3 regions of the Oerskovia sp. 140933 genome follow, and region 2 is predicted to be linked to each of the others. Evidence: predicted binding sites of a transcription regulator. Region 2 holds the regulator's gene; each other region holds the start of a gene.

Region 1 (7,296 bases), on a different contig from region 2:
GCCGACGGCGGGCGGTGGGCGGGCACGACGTCGTGCGGGTCGTCGGAGCGCAGCGCGGGGTCGTCCCGCCGGTCCGCGTCGTCGTGAGCCAGCGGGTCGACGACGCGACCCGACAGGTCCGGGGTCCGGTCGGCGTGCCCCGCGTGCGGGCGGTCAGGGCGTCGCCGGGGTGCACCGGTCCCCCAGACCTCGGCCGCGCGGGCGTCCTTGGCCGCGGTGCGGGTCACGACGACGGGCGGGCCGACGGGCGTCGTGACCCGCCCCGCCGAGGCTGCGGCCCCGGCCGCCGGGCCGTGCGCCCCGCGCGCCGCGATCGCCCGTTCCCGGGCCGCCCGGTCCGCCGCGGGGCTCGACGGGTCCGGCCCGCGCAGCGACCCCCACCGCTCGATCGACTTGCTCCACGCGTCCTGCTGCCCGACGTCGTGCCCGAGGGCCCGCGCGGCGTCCCGCACCGCGGACTTCGGCCGGTAGGAGATGACGTTCGCGACCTGCGCCGCGTGCGTGCGCCCGAACCGCTCGTACACGTACTGGATGACCTCCTCGCGGCGCACCGACTCGATGTCGACGTCGATGTCCGGCGGGCCGTCGCGCTCGGGCGCGAGGAAGCGCTCGAACAGCAGGCCGTGCTTGACGGCGTCCACGGCCGTGATGCCGAGCGCGTAGCAGACGGCCGAGTTCGCGGCCGAGCCGCGCCCCTGGGCGAGGATCCCGCGCGTGCGGCAGAACTCCACGAGGTCGTAGACGATGAGGAAGTACCCGGGGAACCCGAGCTGCTCGATGATCGCGAGCTCGTGGTCGATCTGCCGCCACGCACCGGGCTCGTGCTCGGCGTCGCGCGGGCCGTAGCGGTCCGTGGCCCCCCTCTCCACGAGCACACGCAACCACGACCGCTCGTCGTGGCCGGCCGGGACCGGGTACGGCGGCAGCTCCGGGGCCACGAGGCGCAGGTCGAACTGGCACTCGGCCCCCAGCTCCGCCGCGGTGACCACGGCCTGCGGGTGGCGGCGGTGCCGGTCCGCCATCTCGGCCGCCGAGCGCAGGTGCGCGGTGGGGGCCCCGGGCAGCCAGCCGTCCATGTCGTCGAGCGACGAGCGTGCACGCACGGCCGCGAGCGCCCCCGCGAGAGGCGCGTCGCGGGGGCGCGCGTAGTGGACGTTGCCGGTCGCGACGAGCGGCAGGCGTGCCCCCGCGGCCAGGTCGGCGAGCGCGTCGCACAGGTCGCTGTCGCGGGGGTCGCCCGAGTCGGTGATCTCCACGGCCACGTTGTCCGGGCCGAAGACCTGGACGAGCCGGTCGAGCTCGCGCCGAGCGGCCCGCGGCCCCTCGGTGAGCAGCGCCGAGCGCACCGCGCCCTTGCGGCAGCCCGTGAGGACGAGCCACTGGCCGCCCGACTGCTCGCCGAGCAGGTCGAGGCGGTAGTCGGCCGCCCCCTTGGTGCCCGTCGCGAGGTGCGCGGTCGCGATCGCGCTCGACAGGTTGCGGTACCCGTCGGGGCCGCGGGCCAGGACGAGCAGGTGGGACGCGCGCGAGTCCGGCACGCCCGTGGGTGCGTCCAGGACGGGGGCGGCACCGGGGGTGGGCGCGACGGGCAGGTGCAGCTCGGCGCCGAACACGGTGGGCAGGGACAGCGCGCGCGCTGCGGTCGCGAAGCGGACCACCCCGTACAGACCGTCGTGGTCGGTCACCGCGAGCGCGGACAGGCCCAGGTGCGCGGCCTCGGCCGCGAGCTCCTCGGGGTGGCTCGCGCCGTCGAGGAAGCTGAACGCGGAGTGCGCGTGCAGCTCGGCGTAGCGGGGCGCCGAACCGACGGGCCTAGTCATAGACGGCCTCCACGGTCCAGCGCCCCTGGGCGCTCGCGAGCAGCACACCGCGCCCGTCGTCGAGCAGCACCTGCAGGTACGCCCGGCGGCGCGGTGCCTCGCTCCACCAGCGTTCGGCGAGCGGCCACGGCCCGGACCAGCCGAGCACGCGTCTGCCGGCCCCGGCGCGAGGCGCGAGCCACCGCACGGTCGCGGGCGGTGCGCTCATCGCAAGGCGTACGTCGACGCGGACGGGTGCTCCGGCGTCGTCCAGGACCGCGACGTCCTCCGGGACGTCCAGCACGAGGGCGGGCGCGGGCTCGGGCAGGCGTCCCGGCCACGGCAGGTCCGCCCGCCGGGGCGCGGGAGCCGCGTCCCCCCAGGGGGCGAGGTGCACCTGGTCGTGGACGTCGCGCCCGCCCTGCGTGGTGACGCTCAGGACGCCGTCCCCGCCCAGGAGCCCCTGGACGCGGCCCAGCGCACGCCGGGCGCGTGCGTCCTCGCCGCTCGACACGCCCCACAGCCGCGGCTGCTCGACCCCTGCGGGCACGACCTCCTCCGCGGTGATCGCGAGCCGCACGAGCGGCGAGGGCCGGTCCTCGGGCAGGTCCGGCAGGTCGTCGTGGGCCGTGCCGTCGTCCGGCTCGCTCCCGCGACCTCCCTGCGGGCTCCCTCGTCGCTGCCGCTGCTCCTGGCGCCGGCGCTGCCCCAGCGCGACGCGCGACGCCGTGAGCCACCCCTCGAGCTGCCAGCGCACGCGGTCGGTGATCCGGGCCGCGGTGAGCCCGCCCATGGCCCCGTCGTCGCAGCGCCAGGTCCGTTCGAGCTCGCGCCCGTCCTCGGTGCGGGCCGTGATGCGCAGCCGACCGCACGACGACGACCGTTCGACGAGCTGGGCGTGCAGGTCCTCGGCGAGGCGGCGGGCCGCGAAGGTCGCGACGTCGACGCGCTCGGCGGGCGGGTCGAGCTCGCACCCGACGGCCACGTCGGCCTCGATGCGACGCCTCGCGGGCGGGCGCAGGTCCTCGCCCTGCGCGAGGCGCTGGGCCCACGCTCCCAGGTCGCCGAAGCGCGACAGGACGCTCGCGGCGGGCAGCGCCGCGAGGTCGGCGAGGGTCCGCACACCGAGGCGTCCCAGGAGGTCGACGAGCTCGGCGACGGGCTGGGCGTCGCCCGCGACGACGTGGACGAGCTCTCCCAGCGGGCGGGGGGCGAGGTAGGCGCGCGAGCCCCCCGCGGGCACGACGGACGAGGCCCGCGCCGCGAGCACCGCGGCCAGGATCCCGTCGGCGACGCCGACCTGGCTCTCGTGGCCGGTGTCGTGGACGACCCGCTCGACGAGCACCTGCGCGAGGCGCTCCTCGGTGCCGTGGTAGCGCGCGGGGCCGCCCGAGGGCAGGAGCAGCAGGCCCGGGCGCGCGACCTCGATGCCCGCGACCACGGTCTCGGCGGCGAGCGCGACGGGCTCGAACTCGCGCGCGTCGCGGGCGTTGTCGGCGTCGAGCAGCTCGATCTCGGGGCAGCACTCCTGCGCCCGACGGCGCCGCATCCCCCGGCGCACGCCCTGCGCCCGCGCGGTGGCCGAGACCGCGAGGACCCGGCGGCCGTCGTGCGTGGCCGCGGGCACGTGCGCGGGGACCTGCGCGGCGCCCATCGCGGCGACGACGGGCCAGTCCGGCACCCACAGGACCGCGGTGCGGGTGGCTGCCTCGGTGCTCATCCGACGAGCCGGAGGCCGGGCGGGGTCTTCTCGACCTGCCGCGGGTTCTTCACGGCGCCCCCGTGCAGCGGCAGCTCGACCTGGCGCACGATGCCGCGCGAGGCACCGGCCCGCCCGCTGCGCTCGACCGTGAGCCGTCGCCTGCGCAGGTACCCGGCACCGTGGTCCGTACCCGACCACGTGCCGTCGCGGACCGTGAGGACCACGTGCGCCCCCGCCCAGGGTTGTGCGGCGACGAGGAGGTTCCCGCGCTCGCGGGCGCGGGAGGTCAGGCGGCGTCGGTCGGCGTCCGTCAGCGCGGCCTGCGGTCCGACCACGACGACGTCGATCCCGTCGAGCAGGGCGGCGACGGCTGCCGCGGCGTCGGGGCCCGGGGACGGGACGAGCGCGACGCGGCCGAGATCGATGCCGGCCTCGGCCGCCGCGAGGATCCCGAGGCGGGGGAAGCCGACCATCGCCGTCCAGGCCCCCGTGCGGGAGGCCTCGGACAGCAGCGCGAGCAGGAGCGAGGTGGACCCGTCGACCACGACCGCGGTACCGCGCTGGAGGCCGCCGGACGGGAGCAGGCCGGCCAGCTCGTCGGGGACGGGGAGGAGCTTCTCCTCCCCCGTGGCGTCCGGGCGCCCGAGGCTCCCCGGTGCACGCCGGGCCGAGAGCTCCGCGCGGCGCAGCACCGACCGGGCGAGCAGAGCACGCTGGGCGTGCGTGGTCGCGGCGGGCGGGACGGTGGCCGCAGGGCTGCCCAGGGTCTCCCGGAGGGTGTCGTCGACCAGGGTCATGACACCTCCTGCACGCTCGAAAGTTCTTCGAACAGGTGTTCGAACACTTCCAGTACACGCGCTCCCCGAGGGGGTGTCAACTCGCCTCACCCGGTCGCCCGCAAGGGTGAAGCCGTGGTCGAGGGTTGGACGAGACAGCAACCCTCGACCTCACCTTGAGGCATTCCGGAACCTTCAGGCCGGCCTTCACCCTTGGGCCGAGAACCCCGGAATCGCCACGATCCAGCCGGCCCCCACCAGCCGGAGCGACCAGCGAGCAGGCCGCACCGTCGGCAGGGCGCGACGCGCGCCAGCAGGCATCCGGACACGCCGGGTCGCCGCTCCGCCCCCTGGCACCCGCCCCACCCGCCGGGCACGATGGACCGATGAACCTCGCCGACCGCCCGATCGCCCCCGACCCCTACTCGCTGCTGCCCCCGGTGCCGCGCTTCACGGTCACGAGCGACGACGTCGTGCACGGAGAGCCCATGGCCCGCACCCACGCCGCCGAGGGCGACAACCGCTCGCCCGAGCTCTCCTGGAACCACTTCCCCGGGGCCACGCGCTCGTTCCTCGTGAGCTGCTTCGACCCCGACGCCCCCACCCCGGCGGGGTACTGGCACTGGACCGTGGTCGACGTGCCCGTGGCCACCGTGACGCTCGCGCAGGGCGCCGGGTCCCCGGGCGGCGGCCACCTCCCGCCGGGCGCGTTCCAGACCCGGCACGACGGCGGGGGGCCGGGCTACCTGGGCGCCGCACCTCCACGCGGGGACCGGGCGCACCGGTACGTGTTCGCGATCCACGCGCTCGACGTCGAACGGCTCGACGTGACCCCCTCGACACCCCCGACGGCGGTCGCGATGGCCGCCCTGCCCCACACGGTCGCGCGCGCGACCATCGCCCCCACCTACCGGATCCTGGTGACCGCATGAACCACTCCACGAGCGACCCGCTGGCCCTCCCGACGCTCGGCGACCTCGCATGGGTCCCGGCCGCGACCAGGCTCGACCTGCTCGCGTCGCCCGTCGCACAGGCCCTCGCCCGCTGGGCCGAGCACGAGCCGCGCGTCACCGAGCAGGTCGCGGTCGTCGAGATCGACCCCGACCTCGCCGACACCGCGACCCTCAACACGGCCCACGACCTGCCGCCTGCCGCCTCGGCGAACTGCGTCCTGGTCGCGGGGCGCCGCGGGGGCGACGAACGCCTCGCGGCGGCCGTCGTGCGTGCCACGACCCGGGCCGACGTGAACTCGCGCGTGCGGTCGCTGCTCGACGTGCGCAAGGCGTCGTTCCTGCCCACGGACCGGGCCGTCGCCGAGTCCGGCATGGAGTACGGCGGGATCACCCCGATCGGGCTCCCGGACGGGTGGCGCGTGCTGCTCGACGCACGCATCGCGACCGACGGCGAGCCCGCGCTCGTCGGGAGCGGGCTGCGCCGGTCCAAGCTGCTGCTGCCCGGTGCGCTGCTCGCCCGGCTGCCCGGCGTCGAGCTGGTCGAAGGGCTGGGCGTGCCCGTGGGGTGAGCGCGAGCGCGCCGGGCCCCGCGCAGCCGTCAGCCCGCGACCCTCGCGGCCGTCAGCCCTCCGCGCGGCCCTCGCGGCCGTCAGCCCTCCGCGCGACCCTCGCGGCCGTCAGCCCTCCGCGCGACCCTCGCGGCCGTCAGCCCTCCGCGCGACCCTCGCGCCAGTAGCCCATGAACGCGACCGAACGACGGTCGACGCCACGCTCGGACACGAGGTAGCGGCGCAGCGTCTTGATGACCGACGCCTCCCCCGCGAGCCACGCGTAGAGCTCGGCGCACGCGACCAGCGGCGTGCCGTCATCGTCCACGGGGACCTCCCAGAGGATCTCCGTGTCGATGTCGACGTCCTCGAGCTCGGCGACGTCGTCGGCCCCGGCCGGACGGCGGGCGAGCCCGCGCGCTGCGCACGTGAGCGAGTGCGTCGCGCCGCAGACGTTGCGCTCGAGCAGACGGTCCGCGGCCTCGCGGACCGCGGGGACCAGCAGGTCGCCGTGAGCGCGTCCCTCGCGCGCGAGCCAGGTGACCTCGATGCCCGGAGGCGCCGAGACGGGCAGGACGTCGCCCTGGTGAGGAACCTCGAGGAAGACCTCGCCCACCTCGTCGGCGGGCAGCGACCCCAGGATCGAGGCGATCGCGGGGACCGCGGTCTCGTCGCCCGCGAGGAGCAGGGCGTGGCTGCGGACGGGGCGGGAGAACTCGACGCCGCCGTGCGGGCCGGTCCACAGGCCGTTGGGGCCGAGCAGCACGACCTCGGAGCCGGGGCGGGCCGCGAGCGCCCAGCGGGAGGCGGGGCCCGTGTCGCCGTGCAGGACGAAGTCGACGTCCACCTCACGGGCCTCGGGGCGGACCGCGCGCACGGTGTAGGTACGCAGGACGTTGCGGCGCTCCTCGGGCTGGGCACGCCAGGCGGCGTACCAGTCGTCCGTGCGGACGAGGTGCTCGTAGCCGCCGTCGGCTGCAGGCAGGACGAGCTTGATGCGCTGGTCGAGGCCGTTGTCGGCGAACTCGTGGAGGTCGCGACCCGTGAAGGTCACGCGCAGGAAGCTGGGGGTCAGGGACTCGACCCGGCGCACCTGCACGTCGAACATGCGGAACGGGGAGATGTCCTGCTCGGTCACGACGCTGGTCTGGGTCACGTAGGCGAGCCTAACCAAACTTGGGACCGGAGAGAACCCCCGGACCCGGACCTGTGGTCGGGATCACTCCCCCGCCCCGGGCTCACCGCTCACGCCTCGCGGCCGCGGCTGCGCCACAGGAGCCACACGAAGTACGGCGCACCGATGAGCGCGGTCGTCAGCCCTGCCGGGATCTGGGCGGGCGCGATGACCGTGCGCCCCACGGTGTCGGCGACGCTCACGAGCACCGCACCGAGCAGCATCGCGACCGGGATGACGCGGCCGTTGCGCGACCCCACCAGGGCGCGCGCGGCGTGCGGGGCGACGAGCCCCACGAAGCCCACGACCCCGACCGCGCACACCGCTGCGGCCGTCAGGCACGC
Region 2 (7,296 bases):
GGTTCGTGAGTCGACGACCCGGGAGTCCGCGTGCCGGCAGAACGGACAGTGCATGAGGCGATACTCCTGTGGGCTGCGCGGGCCCTCCGGGCCGGTCGCCACGGAAGGTGCGTCCCGAACCTATGTCCCGACCTCGACGAGGCGCAAGACGCCCCGCCCGGCGAGCGGGTCACAGTCCGACCGCCGTCACCCGGGAACCGCGACCCCGCGACGCACCGGAGGACGGCTCACCGCAGGGCGCACGACCGCTCACGTGAGAACGGAGGTGGCCGTCGAACGGCCACCTCCGTCGGGACGCCCCCGTCCCCATCTCACGTCCGCGACTCGCCTCGCAGACGTCGACGCAACTGCGGAGGCACGCTGGGCGCACCTCCTCCTCACCGACCGACCCCCCAGCCGGGCGGGTGAGGCAGTACTAACTTAGGCGAACCTAACGCGATTGCGCAACCCCCCTCGTCCCGCGCACGGACCGCCCCCTCCGCACGACCCGCCGGGCGACGTCAGCGGCCGAAGTCAGGATCCACGGGCAGGAGCAACCGCTGTCCGACCTGCAGGCCGTTCGAGGAGAGGTTGTTCAGCTCCGCGAGGTCCACCATGACGTCGCGCACGTCGCGACTGCCCGCCGCCAGGGCGGAGGCGTGCTGCCACAGGGTCTCGCCCGCCTCGACGACATGGACCCGCACCTCGACCGGCTCACCGGGACCCGAAGCGACGGCGCGGCCACCCCACAGGGCGCCGAGCGCCAGCACGGTCGCCACGAGGAGCACGAGCACCGCTCGCCCGCGCGCGGTCAGCCGCAACGGGGCTTCCCGCTGCCGCACAGCCCTGCGCTCGACTTCCCAGCCCTGGGTCACGTCCATCGCACTGACACTCATCGCCGCTCCTCGGTCCGCGGTGCCCGAACCGCCTTCCCCGGTCGGTTCGAACACCTGTTCGTCGAACATCTGTACGATTTCTATCACCGAAGACGGCGGATGTCGAGACATGCTCGAACATGTGTTTGATTCGTGTCGCCGCGTGACCTACGCTGGTCGGGTACGGGTCGTCCGATATGTCGGGCGCTCGCCGAGCGGGACGTCCCGCACCGCGGGCGGACGGGATCGCGGTCGACCGCGCGCAGGAGCCGGTGCCGCTCGCGGTGCCTCTCCGCAGTACAGGGACCGAGACGGCCGAGCAGGGCGGAGACGACGATGGCGGGACGGGTGGCCGACACCACGGGCAGGCTCGCGAAGGTGCACGAGCTCCCCGACGGCACGACCGGCGGGGACGGCCTGACGCCGCGCCAGCGCCTCGTGCTCGAGACGATCCGCGCATCGGTCGAGCAGCGGGGCTACCCGCCGAGCATGCGCGAGATCGGCGAGGCGGTGGGCCTCACGAGCCCGTCGAGCGTCAAGCACCAGCTCACGACGCTCGAGCGCAAGGGCTACCTGCGCCGTGACCCCAACCGGCCCCGTGCGATCGAGGTCGTCCACAACGACGACAGCAGGGGCATCGCACCGCTCCCCGGCAGCGGCTTCCCGCGCGTCGAGGGCGTCGACGCCTCCGAGGACTCGCCCGAGCGGCCCACGCCGTCCTACGTGCCCGTCGTGGGCCGTATCGCCGCCGGTGGCCCCATCCTTGCCGAGCAGGTCGTCGAGGACGTGTTCCCGCTGCCCCGCCAGCTCGTGGGCGACGGCGAGCTCTTCCTGCTCCGCGTGGCCGGTGACTCCATGATCGACGCCGCGATCTGCGACGGGGACTGGGTCGTCGTGCGCCGTCAGCCCGTCGCCGAGAACGGGGAGATCGTCGCCGCGATGATCGACGGCGAGGCGACCGTCAAGACCTTCAAGCGCATCGACAAGCACGTCTGGCTCATGCCGCACAACGCGGCCTACCGACCCATCTCCGGGGACGACGCACAGATCCTCGGTCGCGTGGTCTCGGTGCTGCGCAGCCTCTGAGCAGGCACGACGAAGGGGACGAGCCTCAGGGCTCGTCCCCTTCGTCGTGCCACGGGGCCGTCGTCCGGCGAGCGGACACCGGGCCCGCCGGCGCACCGGCGCACCGGCGTCCGGGGCTACAGACCGAAGCTCTTGGCCACCGCACGGACCGAGTCGGCGGACGCCCGCAGGCCCGCGAGCTCGTGGTCGGACAACGGCACCTCGATGCGCTCCCCGCAGCCGCGTCGCTCGAGGAGCGAGGGGACGGACAGGCAGACGTCGCTGATCCCGTGGAAGTCCTCGAGCAGCGACGACACCGGCAGGACCCGGTGCTCGTCGTCGAGGATCGCCTCGATGATCCGGGTCGCGGCCAGGGCGACCGCGTAGTTGGTCGCGCCCTTGCCCTCGATGATGCGGTAGGCGGACTGCACGACCTCGTGCGCGATGTCCTCGCGCACCTCGGCCGTGAGGGGGCCACGGCCCTGCAGGCCCTTCCAGTCGAGCAGCGGGACGCCGCTGATCGTCGCCGAGCTCCAGAGCGGGATCTCGCTGTCGCCGTGCTCGCCGGCGATGTAGGCGTGGACGTTCTGCACCGCAACGCCGCAGTGCTGCGCCACGAGGAACCGCAGCCTGGACGAGTCCAGGACGGTACCGCTGCCGAACAGCTGGTTGGGCGGGAGGCCCGAGTACTTGAGCGCGGCGTACGTCACCACGTCGACGGGGTTCGTGACCATGATGTAGATCGCGTTGGGCGCGACCTCGACGAGCCCGGGCAGGATCTTGCGGACGAGCGAGATCGTGGCCTCCGCGAGGTCGAGGCGCGTCTGACCAGGCTTCTGCTTGGCGCCGGCGGTGAACACCACGACGTCGGCGTCGGCGCACACCGCGACGTCGTCGGAGCCCTCGACCTTGGCCATCGGCATGAACTGGATGCCGTGCTGGAGGTCGAGGACCTCGGCCTCGACCTTGGTCCGGTTGATGTCGAGGAGGCTCACGGTGTGAGCGGCTCCGCGCATGAGCGCCGCGTAGGCGAGGGTCGATCCGACGGAACCTGCGCCGACGATCGCGAGCTTGGTGGTACGGGCGGGCACTGTGCCTCCTGGACGTAGTGCGTCGGCCGCCGGTCGCTGCACGAGCGTCCGACGTCCGCCGCGTGGACTGCCGGGTCTCAGCCTAGGGCGGACAGGCGCTCGAGCGCAGAGAGAACGACACGACGGTCGGTCGTGGTCCAGAAGTCCGGCATGGACCTCGTGAGGTAGGAACCGTAGCGGGCCGTCGCGAGACGCGGGTCGAGGACCGCGACGACGCCGCGGTCCGACGTGGACCGGATGAGGCGCCCGGCGCCCTGGGCGAGCAGCAGGGCGGCGTGGTTGGCCGAGACCTGCATGAAGCCGTTGCCGCCCGCGGCCTCGACGGCTCGAGCGCGGGCCGACTTCACGGGGTCGTCGGGTCGCGGGAAGGGGATGCGGTCGATGAGGACGAGCTGGCAGCTGGGTCCGGGCACGTCGACGCCCTGCCACAGCGAGAGCGTGCCGAACAGGCACGTCTGCGGGTCCGCGGCGAACTCCTTGACGAGGGTCGGGAGCTGGTCGTCGCCCTGGCACAGGACGGGGACGTCGAGGCGCTCGCGCATGGCCTCGGCGACCGCGAGCGCCGCGCGCCGCGACGAGAAGAGACCGAGGGTCCGCCCCCCGGCGGCGGTGATGAGGTCGGCGATCTCGTCGAGCTGACCGTCCGTGGCGGCCTCGCGGCCGGGCTGCGGCAGGTGCTTGGCGATGTAGAGGATGCCCTGCTGGGGGTAGTCGAAGGGGCTGCCGACGTCCACGCCGGTCCAGGTCGCGCCGTCGTCGTCGAGCCCCAGGGACCGGGCGACGGGGTCGAACGTGCCGCCCAGCGCGAGCGTCGCCGACGTGAAGACACCCGTGCGCTCGGTCAGGAGATGGGTACGGATGAGGCCCGCGACCGCGAGGGGGGCCGCGTGCAGCTTGCTCACGCCGTCCCCGCTCCACCGGCCGTCGTCGCCCGCGCGCGAGCACCACAGGACGTCGTGGCCCGTGGGGTCCTGGGCCATGCGCTCGGCGATCTCGAAGACCTGGAGCATGGTCGTCTGGGCCATCTTCATGCCGGTGTCGGGTTGAGAGCCCTGCCCGCCGGACGTGTCCGGCTTGAGGGCGCTCAGGACGGTACGGGCCGCGTCGCGGACCGCGGCGACCGCCGCGCGCGCGTCGCCGGGCAGGCCGTCGGGGAAGCGCTCGGCCGGCAGCGCGGCGACGACGGTGCCGAACGCCCCGGTGGCGAGGTCCAGGTCTGTCGTCTGGACGCCCCCGTGCCGGCGCGCGAGGCGCGCGGCGTGCTCGATGACGGGCACCGAGAGGTCTGCGGTCGCGGCGGCGGTGACGCGGTCGCTCAGCTCGTGCGCCTCGTCGACGACCACGACGCCGTGCTCGGGCAGGACCCCGGGCGAACCGGACGCGGCGATGCCCAGCATGGCGTGGTTGGTCACGACGACGTCGGCCTCGCGGGCGGACGTGCGGGCCTGGTCGGGGAAGCAGTCGTCGATGAGGGGGCACTTGGCGCCCAGGCACTCGAGGGCCGTGACCGAGACCTGCCGCCAGGCCTTGTCCGAGACGCCGGGCACCAGGTCGTCCCGGTCCCCGGTCGTGGTCTCCTGCGCCCACTCGCGCAGCCGCACGACCTGCTCCCCCAGTGCCGCCGCTCCCGAGGCCGCGCCGGGCGCCGGGTGCTCGGCGACGCCTGCGCGCTCCCCGCCCGTGGGAAGGTCGAACAGCGTGGGCTCGTCGGCCGGGTAGCCGCCCTCGATCTTGTGCTGGCACAGGTAGTTGTGCCAGCCCTTGAGCAGTGCGATGCGGGGCGGGCGCGGCAGCCGGTCGGCGACGGCCTGGGCGACGAGCGGGAGGTCACGCGTGATGATCTGGCGCTGGAGGGCCAGGGTCGCGGTCGAGACGATGACGCGCTCGTCCTCGCAGACGGCGTGCCGCACGGCCGGCACGAGGTAGCCGAGCGACTTCCCGGTGCCGGTGCCGGCCTGGACCAGCAGGTGGTCCGGCCCGTCCGCACCGTCGATCGTCCGGGCCACGGCCACGGCCATCTGGTGCTGCCCGGCGCGACGGCCGCCACCGAGGGCGCCGACCGCGAGGTCGAGCAGCTCCTCGACGTCAGGGGTCGCAGAGCCCGTGGTCAGGGTGGTGGTGAGGTCCTCGGGCACCCCGGAAGTCTACGTGGGGCCACCGACACGGCAGGGTCCGGGGCGGGGGCGGCGGGGTCCGGGGGGGGCCGGGGCCCGCCCCCCCCCCCCCCCGACGCCGCGCTACGCGCGGACGGCGACCGCGTTGAGCTCGAGCGCGAGCCCCTCGTCGACCCGGCCCAGGAGACGGGTGCCGGTCTCGACGTGCTCCTCGAGGTCGATCTCTCCCGTGAGGTGCACGCGGTTGACCAGGTCGCCGCGGTGGTAGGGCACCACGAGGTCGATCGACACGTCGGGCCGCGGCAGCTCGTCGGAGATGAGCTGGAGCAGGTCGTCGATCCCCTGCCCGGTGTGCGCCGAGACGACGATCGTGCGCCGCTCGCGCGCACGGATGCGGGCGACGACCGCGGGGTCCGCGATGTCGACCTTGTTGAGCACGACGACCTCGAGCACCTGGTCGATGCCCGGGATGTCCGCGAGGACGTGCCGGACGGCGGCGATCTGGCCCTCGGGGTCGGGGTGCGACGCGTCGACCACGTGCAGCAGCAGGTCGGACTGGCCGACCTCCTCGAGGGTCGAGCGGAACGCCTCGACGAGCTGGTGCGGCAGCGACCGGACGAACCCGACCGTGTCCGCGAGCGTGTACACGCGCCCGTCCTCGGTCTGCGCGCGGCGGACCGTGGGGTCCAGGGTCGCGAACAGCGCGTTCTCGACGAGCACGCCCGCGCCCGTGAGCGCGTTGAGGAGGCTCGACTTGCCCGCGTTGGTGTAGCCGGCGATCGCGACCGACGGGATCGCGTGACGCTTGCGCGAGGTCCGCTTGGTCTCGCGGGCGGGGGCCATCGCGGCGATCTCGCGACGGAGCTTGGTCATGCGGTCGCGGATGCGGCGCCGGTCGAGCTCGATCTTGGTCTCACCGGGTCCGCGCGAGCCCATGCCGGCCCCCGCGCCGCCGACCTGGCCACCGGCCTGGCGGGACATCGACTCGCCCCAGCCACGAAGGCGCGGGAGCAGGTACTCGAGCTGCGCGAGCTCGACCTGGGCCTTGCCCTCACGGGACTTGGCGTGCTGGGCGAAGATGTCGAGGATCAGGGCCGTCCGGTCGACGACCTTGACCTTGACGATGTCCTCGAGCGCACGGCGCTGGGAGGGGGCGAGCTCGCCGTCGATCACGACGGTGTCCGCGCCCGTCATGGCCACCACGGACGCGAGCTCCTCGGCCTTGCCCGAGCCCAGGTAGGTGCCGGGGTCGGGCTTCTGGCGGCGCTGGAGGACGCCGTCGAGCACCTGGGAGCCCGCCGTCTCGGCGAGCGCCGCGAGCTCGCGCAGCGAGACCTCCGCCTCGGCGGCCGCGGCGTCGCCGCTGCCCGTGTAGAGCCCGACGAGCACGACCTTCTCGAGGCGCAGCTGTCGGTACTCGACCTCGGTGACGTCCTCGAGCTCCGTGGACAGGTTCGCGACCCGTCGCAGCGCGGTGCGCTCGGCGAGCTCGAGCTGCTCTCCGTCGTGGATCGAGTGCTGGGTGCCTCCCTCGGCGCGCGCGGTCCCTGCCCGTGCGAGCACCCGTGCCACGACGTCTCCGGCGATGTCGCGCTCGGGGCGCTCGACCGTCTCCGGTGCCGTCTCGGGGGTGGGGTTCGCGGGGGTCTGGGTCATGGGCCGCCTTTCAGCTGAGGGTCCGGGCACCGGGTCCGTGCGACCTGGGCCGGTCGTGCCGGTCCGGGACGCCCGGTCGGCATGTCGTACAACAAGCGTGGCACGCCGGATCGTCCCGACGCGAACCAATTCGTCGTCGGGGCCCGCAGTTCATCCCAGGGCGCAGCGGCGGGGGCCCCGACGGGCCAGGGCCAGGGACGGGCCAGGGCCAGGACGTGGGCGCCGCGTGGGCCGATTAGGATCGATCCTCGTGACACCACCTCCCGACCTGCCCGCCGGCGACGCGCCCGAGCCCTCCCCGGACCACTACTTCACGGCGCAGCCGGCCTCCGCGGCCGAGCGCCGCGAGCTCACGGTCCGGCTCGCGGGCCGCGAGGTCACGGTCGAGGTCGCGTCGGGCATCTTCTCCCCCGGACGGCTCGACCTCGGCACCCAGGTCCTGCTGCGCTCGGTCCCCGACCTCCCGCCCGCGAGCCCCGGGCCCGACGGCGCCGCGCACCTCCTCGACCTCGGCTG
Region 3 (7,296 bases), on a different contig from region 2:
ATCGCCGCGGTCTCGATCCCCGTCATGGCCAAGGCGCGCATCGGTCACTTCGTCGAGGCGCAGGTGCTGCAGGCCCTGGGTGTCGACTACATCGACGAGTCCGAGGTCCTGACCCCGGCGGACTACGCCAACCACATCGACAAGTGGGCCTTCGAGGCGCCGTTCGTGTGCGGGGCGACGAACCTGGGCGAGGCCCTGCGCCGCATCACCGAGGGTGCGGCGATGATCCGCTCCAAGGGCGAGGCCGGCACGGGCGACGTGTCCAACGCGACCACGCACATGCGCACCATCCGCGCCGAGATCCGCCGCCTGACGTCCCTGCCGGAGGACGAGCTGTTCGTCGCGGCCAAGGAGCTCCAGGCGCCGTACGAGCTGGTCAAGGAGGTCGCCGCCACGGGCAAGCTGCCCGTGGTCATGTTCACCGCGGGCGGTATCGCGACCCCGGCCGACGCGGCCATGATGATGCAGCTCGGCGCCGAGGGCGTGTTCGTGGGCTCGGGCATCTTCAAGTCGGGCAACCCGGCCCAGCGTGCGGCCGCGATCGTCAAGGCCACCACGTTCTACGACGACCCGGCCGTCCTCGCGGACGTCTCGCGCGGCCTGGGCGAGGCCATGGTCGGCATCAACGTCGACGACATCCCCGTCCCGCACCGCCTCGCCGAGCGCGGCTGGTGACTCCCGCTGCAGGTCCGGTGACGTCCCGGTGACACCGTGACGACCGGCGCGCAGGACGGGCCGGAGGGCCACGTCCCGTCCGGGGTGGGCGCACCCGTTGCGCCCGCCCCGGCGGCGTCGCCCGCCGCCCCGACGCCGGTGCCTCCCAGCACGCTCGGCCCCGACTGGGTCCTGGGCCCGGACGGCATGCGCCACCGGCGCGGTGCCCGCGTCCTGCTGATCGACGCCCGCGACCGGGTCCTGCTCGCCCGCGGCCACGACACCGACCAGCCCGGCCGCTCCTGGTGGTTCACCATCGGCGGCGGCGTCGAACCCGGCGAGAGCGACCGGGACGCGGCCCTGCGCGAGGTCCTCGAGGAGACGGGCCTGCGCCTGGACCCCGCCGGGCTCGAGGGGCCCGTGTGGACCCGGTCGGCCATCTTCGACTTCTACCGTGAGCGCTGCCGCCAGGACGAGGTGTTCTACCTCGCCCGCCTCGGCGACCAGCACACGAGCCGGCCCCTGACCCGTGACGGGTGGACCGAGATCGAGCACGACGTCGTCGACGAGATGCGCTGGTTCACGCTCCCCGAGCTGCGCACCGTGACCATCGAGGTCTTCCCCGCCGGTCTCGCCGACCTCCTCGAGCCCCTGCTCGACGGCTGGGACGGCCGCACCCGCCACCTCGGCGAAGCCACCGAGTAGCCCGCCCGGACCCGGGCGCCCACGGCGAGCGCCGCCGTCGGGCACCTCGCACCCCACCCCCGCCCAGCCCGTACGATGGGCGATCGTGAAACCGGTCATTGGAGTCCTCGCCCTGCAGGGCGACGTCCGCGAGCACGTGGCAGCCCTCGAGGCGGCCGGCGCCCGTCCCGTCACGGTGCGCCGCCCCACCGAGCTCGCCGCGCTCGACGGCCTCGTGATCCCCGGCGGGGAGTCGACCACGATCGACAAGCTGCTGCGGATCTTCGAGCTGTTCGACCCGCTGCGCGCCGCGATCGCGGCCGGGCTGCCGGTGTACGGGTCGTGCGCGGGCATGATCCTGCTCGCCGACCGGGTGCTGGGAGCCACGCACGACCAGCAGACCCTCGGCGGCCTGGACGTCACGGTGCGCCGCAACGCGTTCGGGCGCCAGGTCGACTCGTTCGAGTCCTCGGTCGAGATGGTCGGTGTCCCGGGCGGCCCCGTGCCCGCCGCGTTCATCCGCGCCCCCTGGGTCGAGGAGGCCGGTCCCGCGGTCCAGGTCCTGGCCCGCACCCGGCACCGCGGAGCGGGCGCGCCCGAGCCGTCCACGGGGACGGGTGACGTCGCAGGTAGAATCGTCGCAGTACGTCAGGGAACGTTGCTCGCCACCTCCTTCCACCCCGAGATCACGGGCGATGCGCGGGTGCACGAGCTCTTCGTCGCAATCGTGAAGGAGTAACAGGGGTATGTCAGGACACTCCAAGTGGGCTACGACCAAGCACAAGAAGGCCGTGATCGACGCCAAGCGCGGCAAGCTGTTCGCCAAGCTCATCAAGAACATCGAGGTCGCGGCCCGCACGGGCGGCGGTGACCTCGCCGGGAACCCCACGCTCTTCGACGCCGTCCAGAAGGCCAAGAAGTCCTCGGTCCCCAACGACAACATCGACCGCGCCCTCAAGCGCGGCTCCGGCCAGGAGGCCGGCGGCGCCGACTACCAGACGATCATGTACGAGGGCTACGGCCCCGGCGGCATCGCCGTCCTCGTCGAGTGCCTCACGGACAACAAGAACCGTGCCGCCGCAGAGGTCCGCATCGCGTTCACGCGCAACGGCGGCCAGCTCGCGGACCCGGGCTCGGTGTCCTACCTGTTCTCCCGCAAGGGCGTCATCGTGGTCCCCAAGGAGGGCACCACCGAGGACGACGTCATGGAGGCCGTCCTCGAGGCGGGCGGCGAGGAGGTCACCGACGAGGGCGACACGTTCGAGGTCCTCACCGAGGCCACCGACCTGGTCGCGGTCCGCACCGCCCTGCAGGACGCGGGCATCGAGTACGACTCCGCGGACGTCGTCTTCCACCCGTCCATGGAGGTCGAGGTCGACGCCGAGGGCGCCCGCAAGATCCTGCGCCTCATCGACGCCCTCGAGGACAGCGACGACGTGCAGAACGTCTACGCGAACTTCGACGCGAGCGACGAGGTCATGGCCGAGCTCGAGAACGACGACTGAGCACCCTGGTGTGACGAAGGGCTCCCGCGCGACCGCTCGCGTGGGAGCCCTTCGTCGTGGGCGGCCCGTGAGAGGGTGAGCGCGTGCGCGTGCTCGGAGTGGACCCAGGCCTGACCCGCTGCGGCATCGGCGTCGTCGACTCCCTGCCGGGGCGGCGCGCCCGCATGGTCGCGGTCGGGGTCCTGCAGAGCCCGCCCGACATGTCGGTGGACCTGCGCCTGCTCACCATCTCCCAGCGCCTGGACGCCTGGATGGACGAGCACGTCCCCGACGTCGTGGCCGTCGAGCGCGTCTTCGCCCAGCACAACGTCAGCACCGTCATGGGCACCGCACAGGTCGCAGGCCTCGCGATGGTCGCCGCGGCCCGCCGCGGGGTCCCCGTCGCGATGCACACCCCCAGCGAGGTCAAGGCCGCCGTGACCGGCACCGGGCGCGCCGACAAGATCCAGGTCCAACGCATGGTCGCCCGCATCCTCGAGCTCGCCGAGCTGCCCAAGCCCGCCGACGCCGCCGACGCCCTGGCCCTCGCGATCTGCCACCTGTGGCGCCCCGCGGGGGCCCTGCAGGGCGGGGACCGCCACCAGCTCACGCCCGCCCAGCGCGCCTGGGCCGCGGCCGAGCAGGCCTCGCGCGGACCCCGCCGCTGACCGCGTCCCCACCGGGGCGCACCGGCCCCGGTGAGCACGGGCGGTGCCGGGGGAGCGAGCCCGACGGCGAGGCTCACCCCGGCCGGCCGCGTCCCGTTGCTAGAGTGGCCGGGGTTTCGTACAGGTGTTCGGGGTCGGCCGCAGGCGGTCGGCACCCGCGAGGAAGCATGGAGGCACAGTGATCGCATCGCTGTCGGGCACGGTCGCGGACGTCCGCCTGGACCGCGCCGTCATCGACGTGGGCGGCGCCGGGGGAGCCGTGGGCTACCTCGTGCACGCGACCCCCGCGACGCTGTCCGCGCTGCGCGTGGGCGAGCCCGCCCGCCTCGCCACGAGCATGGTCGTCCGGGAGGACTCGTTCACGCTCTTCGGCTTCGCCGACGACGACGAGCGCACCGTGTTCGAGGCCGTGCAGACCGTCAGCGGCGTCGGGCCCCGCCTGGCCCTGGCCATGCTCGCGGTCCACACCCCCGACGCCCTGCGCCGCGCGGTCGCGGGCGAGGACATCGCCGCGCTCATGCGCGTGCCCGGGATCGGCCGCAAGGGCGCGCAGCGCATCGCGCTCGAGCTCGGCGACAGGCTCGGCGCCCCCACCGGCACCGACCCGGACACCGCGCCCGGTGCGCCCGGCAGCGTGGTCGACGACCAGCGCGACCAGGTCGTGCAGGCCCTCGTCGGCCTCGGGTGGAACCCCAAGGCCGCCGAGGACGCCCTCGCCACCGTCCTGACCCAGGCCGGCGCCGACGCCGTCGCCCCCGACGAGATCGCCGGCGCCCTGCGCGCCTCGCTGCGCGTCCTGGGCGGCCCCCGTGGCTGACTTCGACCGCGTCGGCTACGAGGACGGCCACGAGCCGTTCACGTCCGAACGCATCGTGACCTCGACCGCGGACGACCTCGAGCGCGCCGCCGAGGCCGCGCTGCGCCCGCGCCGCCTCGAGGAGTTCGTCGGCCAGCTCGTCGTGCGCGACCAGCTCTCGCTCGTCCTGCAGGCCGCCCTCGCCCGCGGCGCGACCCCCGACCACGTCCTGCTGTCCGGGCCGCCCGGGCTCGGCAAGACGACCCTCGCGATGATCATCGCCGCCGAGCTCGGCACGTCGCTGCGCGTCACGTCCGGACCCGCGATCCAGCACGCGGGCGACCTCGCCGCCGTCCTGTCCTCGCTCGAGGAGGGCGAGGTCCTGTTCATCGACGAGATCCACCGCCTCGCGCGCCCCGCCGAGGAGCTGCTGTACGTCGCGATGGAGGACTTCCGGGTCGACGTCGTCGTCGGCAAGGGCGCCGGGGCCAGCGCCATCCCGCTGTCCCTGCCGCCCTTCACCGTCGTGGGCGCGACCACGCGCGCCGGGCTCCTGCCCGCGCCCCTGCGCGACCGGTTCGGGTTCACCGGACACCTCGACTTCTACTCCGCGGAAGAGCTCGAGCGCGTCATCATCCGCTCGGCCGGACTGCTCGGCGTCGAGATCAAGCACGCCGCCGCGCACGAGATCTCGGGCCGGTCGCGCGGCACGCCCCGCATCGCCAACCGTCTGCTGCGCCGCGTGCGCGACTGGGCGCAGGTCCGCGGCGACGGCACCATGGACCTGCGCGCTGCCCGCGCGGCCCTGGAGGTCTACGAGGTCGACGAGCTGGGCCTCGACCGCCTCGACCGGGCCGTGCTCGGCGCCCTGTGCACGCGCTTCGGGGGAGGGCCCGTGGGCCTGAGCACCCTCGCCGTGACCGTCGGCGAGGAGTCGGAGACGGTCGAGACCGTCGCCGAGCCCTTCCTCGTGCGCGAGGGCCTGATCGGGCGCACGCCCCGCGGCCGCGTCGCGACCCCCGCCGCGTGGGCCCACCTCGGCCTGACCCCGCCCGACCCCCTCGCACCGCGCGGACCGGGCGGCGTCGTCGGGCCCCGCAGCGGTTCAGGACGCTCGGGGGGAACCCTGTTCGACACGGGGGCCTAGACTGGGGGAATCTGAGCGGCGGAACTCCACGGCCGGACGGTTCGTTGGTGATCCGTACGCGTGCGCCTAGACTGCCGCGCAGATTCCCGCACAGAACAGGAACCGGTTTCCCCGCCATGGACTTCAGCCTCATCATCATCCTCGCCCTCGCCGCAGGCGCGATGTTCCTCATGACCAGCCGGTCGCGCAAGGCCCAGAAGGAAGCAGCCGCCTTCCGCACCAACCTGGCCCCCGGCCAGGAGGTCATGACCGGCTCAGGACTGTTCGGCACCATCGTCGACGTCGACGAGGAGAAGGACATCATCACGATCGAGTCCACCCCCGGCACCCAGACGCGTTGGCTCCGCGCCGCGATCGCCAAGCTCGTCGAGCCGCCGGTCGAGGAAGAGGTCACCGAGGTCGAGGGCACCGACGTCACCGACGAGCAGGACCCGGCCTACGGCGACGCAGGCCAGACCTCCTCGCCCCAGGACGACACGCTCGACGTCCCGGACGACCTGTCCGGGCTCACCGACAAGCCGGGGGACAAGCGGGACGACGGCACCGACAGCAAGTGACACCACGTCGCACCCCGAACCCGGGGTGCGACGTCGACCCGCGCCATCTCGCGATGTCGCGCGCACGAGAAGAGACGGATAGTTGGCCACCTCCAACACACGACGCGCCAGGCCCGTACGCACCCTGGTGACCCTCGCTGTACTGATCCTCGCGCTGTTCGCGTCGATCTTCGCCGGCACCAAGTGGTCGGACGCGAGCACCACGCCCGGACTCGCCCTCGACCTGGAGGGCGGCACGCAGATCATCCTCACGCCGGTCGCCACCGAGGGCAAGGTCACCGACGAGACGATCACGCAGGCGATCAACGTGATCCGCCAGCGCGTCGACTCCTCGGGCGTCACCGAGGCCGAGATCACGAGCCAGGGCAACAACATCGTCGTCGGGCTGCCGGGCACCCCGAGCGACGAGACCCTCGACCTCGTGCGCAAGTCCGCGCAGATGCGGTTCCGCCCGGTCCTGACCGTCGGCGCGCCCACCCCCGTGGAGAGCGCGGAGACGGAGACGCCGGCCGACCCCGAGACGCCCGTCACCCCGGCGAACCCGAGCGACCTCGCCCAGATCACCCCCGCGATCCAGGCCGAGTTCGACGCACTGGACTGCACGGACCCCGCGAACCTCACCGGCGGGCTCGGCGACGACCCCGACGCGCCCCTGGTCACGTGCGCCGACGACGGCACCGCGAAGTACATCCTGGGCCCGGTCGAGATCGAGGGCACCGAGATCTCCAACGCGAGCTCGGGCATGGGCACCACGGCCCAGGGCGTGAGCACCGGCCAGTGGGTCGTCAACCTCGAGTTCAACAAGGCCGGCACCGAGGCCTTCGAGGTCGTCACCGACCGTCTCTTCTCGCTGCCCGCCCCGCAGAACGCGTTCGCGCTCGTGCTCGACGGACTCGTCATCTCGGCGCCGTCCGCGAACGCCGTCATCACCGACGGCAAGGCCGAGATCTCCGGCAGCTTCACGCGTGAGAGCGCAGCGCTGCTCGCGAACCAGCTCAACTTCGGCTCGCTCCCGCTGACCTTCGAGGTCCAGAGCGAGCAGCAGATCTCCGCGACCCTCGGCAGCGAGCAGCTCGAGAAGGGCCTCATCGCGGGTGCGATCGGCCTCCTGCTCGTCGTCATCTACTCGCTCTTCCAGTACCGGGCCCTCGGCCTGGTCACGGTCGCCTCGCTCGGCATCGCCGCCGTGCTCACCTTCGGGGTGATCCTGCTCCTGTCCTGGACGATCGGGTACCGCCTGTCGCTGCCCGGCGTCGCGGGAATCATCGTCGCGATCGGCATCACCGCGGACTCGTTCATCGTGTAC

What was found. The regulator LexA, encoded in region 2, represses DNA repair genes until DNA is damaged. The targets are predictions, from matches to a motif close to TCGAACANNTGTTCGA.
Region 1: the regulator LexA is predicted to act here: its motif matches at 4,326-4,341, upstream of imuA' (DnaE2-dependent mutagenesis accessory factor ImuA').
Region 3: the regulator LexA is predicted to act here: its motif matches at 3,607-3,622, upstream of ruvA (Holliday junction branch migration protein RuvA).

What each region holds. Positions count from the first base shown of each region.
Region 1 is NZ_JAMXIO010000009.1:94,491-101,786, reverse strand. Features, by position in the region: gene NHG27_RS07200 (error-prone DNA polymerase) at 1-1,820, opposite strand, end outside; gene NHG27_RS07195 (DNA polymerase Y family protein) at 1,813-3,519, opposite strand; gene imuA' (DnaE2-dependent mutagenesis accessory factor ImuA') at 3,516-4,298, opposite strand; gene NHG27_RS07185 (YbhB/YbcL family Raf kinase inhibitor-like protein) at 4,664-5,209, shown strand; gene NHG27_RS07180 (YbaK/EbsC family protein) at 5,206-5,799, shown strand; gene NHG27_RS07175 (siderophore-interacting protein) at 5,936-6,886, opposite strand; gene NHG27_RS07170 (iron ABC transporter permease) at 7,024-7,296, opposite strand, start outside.
Region 2 is NZ_JAMXIO010000016.1:14,732-22,027, reverse strand. Features, by position in the region: gene nrdR (transcriptional regulator NrdR) at 1-54, opposite strand, end outside; gene NHG27_RS10195 (LysM peptidoglycan-binding domain-containing protein) at 501-944, opposite strand; gene lexA (transcriptional repressor LexA) at 1,191-1,940, shown strand; gene NHG27_RS10185 (L-lactate dehydrogenase) at 2,057-3,010, opposite strand; gene NHG27_RS10180 (ATP-dependent DNA helicase) at 3,088-5,145, opposite strand; gene hflX (GTPase HflX) at 5,248-6,780, opposite strand; gene NHG27_RS10170 (class I SAM-dependent methyltransferase) at 7,031-7,296, shown strand, end outside.
Region 3 is NZ_JAMXIO010000025.1:38,819-46,114, reverse strand. Features, by position in the region: gene pdxS (pyridoxal 5'-phosphate synthase lyase subunit PdxS) at 1-675, shown strand, start outside; gene NHG27_RS13490 (NUDIX hydrolase) at 712-1,359, shown strand; gene pdxT (pyridoxal 5'-phosphate synthase glutaminase subunit PdxT) at 1,442-2,077, shown strand; gene NHG27_RS13480 (YebC/PmpR family DNA-binding transcriptional regulator) at 2,085-2,843, shown strand; gene ruvC (crossover junction endodeoxyribonuclease RuvC) at 2,927-3,490, shown strand; gene ruvA (Holliday junction branch migration protein RuvA) at 3,669-4,307, shown strand; gene ruvB (Holliday junction branch migration DNA helicase RuvB) at 4,360-5,433, shown strand; gene yajC (preprotein translocase subunit YajC) at 5,550-5,990, shown strand; gene secD (protein translocase subunit SecD) at 6,118-7,296, shown strand, end outside.